One region of the Bradyrhizobium sp. 25ACV genome, then DNA from elsewhere that is predicted to be linked to it. Evidence: predicted binding sites of a transcription regulator. Region 1 holds the regulator's gene; the other holds the start of a gene.
What was found. Region 1 encodes LexA, which represses DNA repair genes until DNA is damaged. Its sites were predicted from a motif close to TGTTCNNNNTGTGTTCNG; they were not measured.
Positions count from the first base shown of each region.

Region 1 (4,187 bases):
GCTCTTGGCGTCGTGCAAGTCCTTGATGATCAGCGGCAGGCCAGCCTTCCAGGTGCGTCCGGGCAGTCCAAAGCCGCGAGGAAATCTGGTGTGGCGGGAGTTGAATTCGAACATGTCAGCTGCGCCGTAATAGCCGTCGACGAGGCCCATCTCGTGGGAGAGATCAGGATCGTTGTGCCAGAGTTCGATCGCGCCGACATGCGCCTCGTCGCCGCCGCAGAACAGCACCATCACGGCTTGCAGGAATTCGCCTGCGAACACCGGCACCGCCACGCCGCAAGTGAGGCCGGCCGCGACGGCCTGATCGGTCCGCTTGAAATAGGAGTTGGCGAATTTCGTGAGGATGATTGGATGGCCGCAGGCCCAGGCCTTGCCTGGAAGCCCCTCGTCATATCCGAAGTTCAGCTCTTCGCTGAAGGCCTTGAACGCGGACAGCCCTTCATCGTAGAGGCCGCCGCCGAATTCCAGCCGCATGCGCGTCCGGTCAGGCACCCAGAGTTCAACGACGCGAATGAAGGTTTTCATCGAGCGTGTCCGCCGCCTCAAACCACGACAGCATCGGTCATTTGGCTGCGGAGCGGAGGTTCAAAATTCAGGCAGGACGGCCCAAACTTCGTGCGGCGACGAGGTTCGCCGCTCGAATTTCGTGAAACAAAAACCCACCGGGCTCGCCGGCCTCGGCCGGCGACGGCATTTCAATCCTGGCCCTCGACCCGTCGGCCGGAGGGCGTCAGCCGATCGGCAGTCGCGTGACCGTCGGGCGACTGTCGGCGATGATCTGCGGCTTGTGCTCGCGCTCGCCGATCGGCTGGGTCACGGGCAGTTGCAGCACGGTTGCGCGCTGGCCTTCGACGAGCTGCGTCACCAGCACGGATTTGCCGTCCGGGAATTCGATCGCATCATGATGGCGATCGGGAATGTGCGGATCGATCTTGCCGAACTTGCCGACGCGGGAGTTGACGGTGCGCGTCCAGATCCAGCGGTTGTCGTAACGGACGTTGTCGGCGAAAGCGAGCTCCGTTCCCGGCAGCAGGCAGACTGCGACGGAGAGATCGGCTTCGGAGGCGAAGCCGCGCGTCGAGGTGCCGCGGAATGTTGTCGTGACGATCGTCTCGCCGACTTCTGCGGGGCGCGTCGCGACGGCATGCAGGCTGTAGTCACACATCGGGTGCTCCTCAATGCAGAGATAGCGACCCGCACCTCTTTCGGAGGCGCAGGCCCCTACCAGAGTGGAAGCACGTGACGGTCTGCTTGGTTGTAGGCAAATCTGCGGCTGGGATCCGCGAGCCCCGATCACATTATCTTTTCCATCTTTTCCGAATTCGATAGGAACAAAGTCGGCTTCCGTGCATTTGGCAGGCGCGCGTCAACGACCGGCGAAACCAGCCAGCCCGAGTATCGCCAGCTCGGCTGTGTACGCGCTGCATCGCGGTCGTTGCGGATTTTCTAGATCACGGCCGTGTCCTGGCCGACATGATGACGCGCCCAGCGTTGCTGCGGTTGCGCTCAAACGATCTGGCGCATTCGGGCTGTCCCCCTCGACCTCGAAAGGCCGCGAAGCGATGTTGCTTCGCGCGGCCTGCCGGGGATGTCGCGGACAAGGAGGGGCCAGATAATCTGTGCAGTACCAGAAAGACTATCCAGCCGGAGCGGACCATCATCCGCTCCAATCTCTGATCGGCGATGCCGATCGAAGGCGCGCGCGAGGCGCTGAGTACTTCCGGTATGAGTAGTTCCGGTATCAGTACTTGCGATAAAGCCCGATCAGCTTGCCCTGAATCTTCACGCGGTTCGGCGGCAGGATGCGCACCTCATAAGCGGCGTTGGCGGGCTCCAGCGCGATCGAGGCGCCGCGGCGGCGGAAACGCTTGAGCGTGGCTTCCTCGTCGTCGATCAGCGCCACCACGATGTCGCCGGTATCGGCGCTCTCGTTGCGCTGGATCAACGCCATGTCGCCGTCGAGGATGCCGGCCTCGACCATGGAATCGCCGCGCACTTCGAGCGCGTAATGCTCGCCGGAGCCGAGCATGTCGGGCGGCACGCTGATGGTGTGGCTGCGGGTCTGCAATGCCTCGATCGGAGTGCCGGCCGCGATGCGGCCCATCACCGGCACCGCAACGGGCCGCTCGCCCTCGTCCGCGGACGCGCTGGAGCTCGCGCGGACCTTGCCGAGATTGCCCTCGATGACGCTTGGCGTGAAGCCGCGTCGGTTGCCGGCGGCAGCCTGGAGCTCCGGCAGCTTGATCACTTCGATGGCCCGGGCGCGGTTGGGCAGGCGGCGGATGAAGCCGCGCTCTTCGAGCGCGGTGATCAGGCGGTGGATGCCTGACTTCGAGCGCAGATCGAGCGCATCCTTCATCTCGTCGAAGGACGGCGGCACGCCGCTTTCCTTCAAGCGTTCGCTGATGAACCGCAGAAGCTCGTATTGTTTGCGCGTTAACATCTCGACCAAAGTCCCCCGGTTGATGTCGTTCGATTCCGAGACGATGAATTCAGCGATAAGCCGCTACATCCTCGAAACAAATCATGAACGGACACTATATGTTCGATACATGTTCCGCAACTGCTTAATTTACCGTGAACAGAGCGAAGCTCGCGGAATGCGTGTGGCCGCGCAGGTCAGACGGGGAGCCTTAGCATCTCGCAGGGGCTGCCGGCCTCGGCCTTTGGCGCAAACGGTGCGCGCACGAGAAGTACCTGTGCTGCAGCAAGATTCGCAAGCAGAGAGGAGTCTTGATGGCTGACGGGAAGGGCGACGAGCGTGCCATCGTCGCGCTTTTCCAGGCGCGCGCGCAGATAATCCTCGCGCTGGTCGTTGGCGCTGAGATCGCGGCCCAGCACGACGCGCTCGCGATGGTGATGAATCACCGAACGGCCCGACAGCGCGCGAATCAGCGGCACCATGAACAGGAAGGCGCAGACATAGGACGATACGGGATTGCCGGGCAGGCCGATGACGCCCATCGTCCCTAACCGTCCGTGCATCATCGGCTTGCCGGGCCGCATCGCGATCTTCCAGAACGCCATCGCGATGCCTTCTTCCTTGAGCGCCTGCTGGACCAGATCGTGGTCGCCGACCGATGCGCCTCCGGTCGTAACCAGGACGTCGGCGCCGCTTTCGCGCGCGCGGCGGATGCCGGCGGTGGTGGCCTCCAGCGTATCGGCGGCAACACCGAGGTCGATGGTCTCGGCGCCCTCGCTGCGGGCGAGCGCGTGCAGGGCATAGCCGTTGGAATAGACGATCTGGCCGTGCCCGGGCGTTGAGCCCGGCATCACCAGTTCATCGCCGGTGGCGAGGATCGCGACCTTCGGACGGCGGCAGACGGCGAGAAGCGGGTGATTCATTCCAGCGGCGAGGGCGAGATCGCGCTCCGTCAGACGGGTTCCCTTGCACAGGAGAACGTCGCCCTCGCGGAAATCGACGCCGGCGGGGCGGATGTGCCGACCCACGATCGCGGCTTCCTTGATCGTTATGTGCTGGCCCTCGGCGATCGTGTCCTCCTGGATCACGACAGCATCGGCGCCGTCGGGAACGACGCCCCCGGTGAAGATCCGCACGGCTTCGCCGGCGCCGACCTTTCCCGCGAACGGACGGCCCGCTGCGACCTCACCGATCATCATCAGCCTTGAATCGATTGTCGCCGCATCGGCCGCGCGCACGGCATAGCCGTCCATCGCCGACATCGCCTGGGGCGGTTGGGTGCGCCGCGCAGCGACGTCCTGCGCGAGCACGCGATGGTAGGCTTCGTCGAGCGAAACCGTCTCTGCAGGCAGCGGCGCTGCACCCGCCAGCACCGCAGCAAGGGCGTCGGAAACCGGCATCAAGGCCACGGCGAAACTCCTGCTCGGCACGTTCGGACGAAATGTTCCGACAGTCTTCTAACCGAGCGCGGGAGCAGAGGCAAAATTGCGGAGCGGGCACGATTTATCCTGCCGCTTTCAGCCCTGGATGGAAGGCAGGCTCAGGCCTGGCGTGGCATGATCCAGAGAACGAGACCGATCAGCAGGAGGGTGGCCATGGTGAGGACGAGAATGACGAGTGCCACGGCCAACATCGCTCAACTCCCGCTCGGCCGGTCCGGCCCGTCGTCCAGCGCGACGTCGGGAGCCTTCGGGCCTTGATCCTTGTCGGGCAGCGGATCGGCCTGGGATTTCAGGTCGGCGGCCTTGCTGATCAGCTTGGCGGA
Region 1 covers NZ_JAVAYO010000006.1:54,506-58,692, reverse strand. Annotated here, with positions in the region: gene RAD04_RS15410 (GAF domain-containing protein) at 1-525, opposite strand, end outside; gene RAD04_RS15405 (hypothetical protein) at 731-1,165, opposite strand; gene lexA (transcriptional repressor LexA) at 1,742-2,443, opposite strand; gene RAD04_RS15395 (molybdopterin molybdotransferase MoeA) at 2,620-3,831, opposite strand; gene RAD04_RS15390 (hypothetical protein) at 4,059-4,187, opposite strand, start outside.

Region 2 (4,187 bases), on a different contig from region 1:
TCACACCGCAGGATCTTGACGCGCGCATTCTCGCTGACGCCGGCAAGCTCGGCCCAGGCGCCGGGAAACGGCGACAGGCCGTGGATGTGGCGCAGCACGGCACGCGCCGGCTTGCTCCAGTCGATCCGCGCCTCCGCCTTGTCGATCTTGGCGGCATAGGTAACGCCGTCCTCGCTCTGCTTCTTGAGCTGAAGCCCATCGCGGGCGAGCGCGGCCATCGCCCGCACCATCAGATCGGCACCGAGGCGGGAGAGACGATCGTGCAAATCGAGTGCAGTCATGTTGTCGGTGATTGCGAGGCGCTCGGCCATGGCGACATCGCCGGTGTCGAGACCGACATCCATCTTCATCACCATCACGCCGCTCTCGGCATCGCCCTCCATGATGGCGCGGTTGATCGGCGCCGCGCCGCGCCAGCGCGGCAGCAGCGAGGCGTGCAGATTGTAGCAGCCGAGTTTTGGCGCATCGAGGACCGCCTGCGGCAGGATCATGCCATAGGCGACGACCACGGCGGCATCGGCGTCGAACGCGCTGAACTCGTCGAGCGCTTCCTGGGTCTTTAGCGTCTTCGGCGTCAGCACGGGAATGCCGAGCTTTCGCGCAGCCTCCTCGACCGGCGTCGGCTGCAATTGCAGGCCGCGCCGCCCGCCGGGCTTCGGCGCGCGGGTGTAGACGGCGACGATCTCGTGGCCATGCGCGACGAGTTCGAGCAGCGTCGGCGCGGAGAAATCGGGCGTGCCCATGAAGATCAGGCGGAGGGGCATGTGGCTGCGTTCGGTGAGAGTTCTGATTCCCCATCATGCCCGGGCTTGTCCCGGGCATCCACGGTCTTGGCGACAAAGCAAGCAAGGCGTGGATGGCCGGGTCAAGCCTGGCCATGACGACGTGAGAGAGCCGAGCTCTACTCACTCCGCGCGCTTGGCGGCTTTCTCGAACTTCTTCATCACGCGGTCGCGCTTGAGCTTCGACAGATAGTCGACGAACAGGACGCCGTTGAGGTGGTCGATCTCGTGCTGGATGCAGGTGGCATAGAGGCCTTCGGCGTCCTCCTCGTGCACCTTGCCGTCGAGATCGGTAAAGCGCACGCGCACCTTCGCAGGGCGCTCGACCTCCTCGTAATATTCGGGGATCGAGAGGCAGCCTTCCTCGTAGACCGACAGTTCCTCGGACGAGGCGACGATCTCGGGATTGATGAAGACGCGCGGCAGCGGCGTGGTCTCGCCGTTCTCGTCGCGCTTGGCGAGGTCCATGGTGATCAGCCGCAGCGGCTGCGCGATCTGGATCGCGGCGAGGCCAATGCCGGGCGCGTCGTACATGGTCTCGAACATGTCGTCGGCAAGCTTGCGGATCTCCGGCGTGACCTTCTCGATCGGCTTGGAGACCAGACGCAGCTGCTTGTCGGGCAGGATGATGATTTCTCTGAGGGCCATAGCCGCGATTTAAGCCCCATGCCGGATGCGGTCAATGCGGAGAGGAACCTCGTCAACCTCCCGCTAACCATAAAACTTCAGCTTTCGTTAACCATAAAAATTAGGGGGTCGTTAACCGCCGCCGTTCCCTCTTCGTTCGCGGGAGTCCAGCGAATCGGCTAGAAGGGCGGAATGAACGAGATCATTTTCATGTTGGGCGACTGGCCGGTGCGCACGATCGATGCGCTGATCGGCTTCGGCGCCCTCGTCCTCATCCTCCTGGTGGTAATTGCCGTCGTGATCGCCCGCTCGGGCCGGCGCGGCGCGGAACTCGCGATGGCGCATGCGATCCGGGCCGACGAGCTCGAGGAGCGCCTCAGCGAGGTGCTGCGCGCCCAGAGCGAATCCTCTGGGAGGGTCGACGCCATGACCCAGGCGCTGGCCGGACGCCAGGCCGAGATGGCGCGCGCGGTCAACGAGCGGCTCGATTCGGTAACCCATCGCGTCGGCCAATCGATGGAGCACTCGACCCGCAACACCATGGAAAGCCTGCGCGCGCTGCACGAGCGGCTCGGCATCATCGACAGCGCCCACAAGAACCTCACCGATCTCACCACCCAGGTGACGACCCTGCGCGACGTGCTCGCCAACAAGCAGTCGCGCGGCGCCTTCGGCCAGGCGCGGATGGAGGCGATCGTCCAGGACGGTCTGCCGAAGGGCGCTTACGAGTTCCAGTTCACGCTCTCGACGGGAAAGCGGCCGGACTGCGTCGTGTTCCTGCCCGACCAGCGCCCGCTCTGCATCGACGCGAAATTTCCGCTGGAGGCGATGACGGCGTTGCACGACGCCCGCACCGACGAGGAGCGGCGCGTTGCCACGCAGCGGTTGCGCGGCGACGTGATGAAGCATGTCAGCGACATCGCGGAAAAATACCTCGTCACCGGCGAGACCCAGGAGATGGCGCTGATGTTCGTGCCGTCGGAATCGGTCTACGCCGAGATCCATGACGGCTTCGACGACGTGATCCAGAAGGCCTATCGCGCCCGCGTCGTGCTGGTGTCGCCCTCGCTGCTGATGCTCGCGATCCAGGTGATGCAGCAGATCATGAAGGACGCGCGCATGCGCGATGCCGCCGACCAGATTCAGACCGAAGTGATCAAGCTCGGCGACGATCTCGGCCGCCTTCGCGACCGCGTGGTCAAATTGCAGAAACACTTTTCCGACGCGAACGAGGACGTCCGCCAGATCCTGATCTCCGCCGACAAGATCGAAAAGCGCGCAGGACGCATCGAGGAGCTCGATTTCAGCAAGAGCGATGCGGAAGGGCCGCGGCTGGTGGCGACGGGCGCGGGTGAGCTGTTCCCGCGGAAGCTCCAGGCGGGGGAGTGACATCTTCACCTCTCCCCGCTTGCGGGGAGAGGTCGGATCGCCTCGGCGATGCAAAGCATCGTCCGGTGCGATCCTGGTGAGGGGGTACGGGTCCCTCCGCGACTTCATCCGCGGAGAGAGGCCCCTCACCCCGCCCTCTCCCCGTAAGAACGGGGAGAGGGAGACGAGGCATCACGGCCAGAATCTGCTAACACCGCCCCATGACCGCTCCCGACGCGACCTCCCCCGCCGCGACCTCCGCCCCCGCCGCCTCCTGGCGCGACAGCCTTGCCGTTTACCTGCAGCCGCGGGTGCTGATCGTGCTGTTTCTCGGCTTCTCCTCCGGCCTGCCGTTGGCGTTGTCGGGCTCGACGCTGCTGGTGTGGATGCGCGAGGCCGGGGTTGACCTGAAGACCATCGGGCTGTTTGCGCTGGTCGGCACGCCCTACACGCTGAAATTCTTGTGGGCCCCGCTGGTGGATGCGCTGCATGTGCCGCTGTTCACCCGGGCGTTCGGGCGGCGGCGCGGCTGGCTTTTGTTCTCGCAGCTTCTCCTGATCGTCGCGATCCTGCTGCTGGCGATGACCGACCCGGCCAGCTCGCCGTTCTACGTCGCGCTCGGCGCACTGCTGGTGGCGACGACATCGTCGACGCAGGACATCGTGGTCGACGCCTTCCGCGTCGAGAGTCTGCCGGAGAGCGAGCAGGCTGCCGGTATGGCGGCTTACGTTGCGGCCTATCGCATCGGAATGCTGGTCTCGACCGCGGGCGCGCTGTTCATCGTCTCGGGCTTCGAAGGCACCGGCATACCCCGCACCTCGGCGTGGATGTGGGGCTATGTGGTGATGGCCGCGATGGTGCTGATCGGCACGATCACCGCGCTGGCCGCGACCGAGCCGCCGCAATCCGCACAGGCGGAAGCTGCGACACAAACCGAGACCGCATTTGCGCGTGTGTTGAGCGCGGCGATCGGCGCGTTCTCCGAATTCCTGTCGCGCAAGGACGCACTCGCCGCGCTCGCCTTCGTCGTTCTGTTCAAGTTCACCGATGCCTTCTCGGGCACGATGACGGCGCCGTTCGTGATCGACCTCGGCTTCACCCGCAACGACTATGCGGCGATCGTGAAGGGCGTCGGCCTCGCCGCGACCCTGATCGGCGGGTTTGCCGGTGGTTTCGTCGCGCGGCGCTATCCGCTGGCAATGTCGCTCTGGATCGGTGGCGTGGTGCAGGCGCTGGCCAATTTGTCCTTTGCCTGGCTCGCAGTGGTCGGCACCAATCAATGGGCGCTGGCGCTCGCGATCTGCGCCGAGAACTTCACCAGCGCCATCGGCACCGTGATCTTCGTGGCCTACCTCTCGGCGCTCTGCCAGAACCCGCTGCACACGGCGACGCAATATGCGCTGCTCACCG
Region 2 covers NZ_JAVAYO010000008.1:74,641-78,827, reverse strand. Annotated here, with positions in the region: gene fmt (methionyl-tRNA formyltransferase) at 1-764, opposite strand, end outside; gene def (peptide deformylase) at 906-1,430, opposite strand; gene RAD04_RS19760 (DNA recombination protein RmuC) at 1,602-2,798, shown strand; gene RAD04_RS19755 (AmpG family muropeptide MFS transporter) at 2,999-4,187, shown strand, end outside.
Region 2: the regulator LexA is predicted to act here: its motif matches at 1,553-1,570, upstream of RAD04_RS19760 (DNA recombination protein RmuC).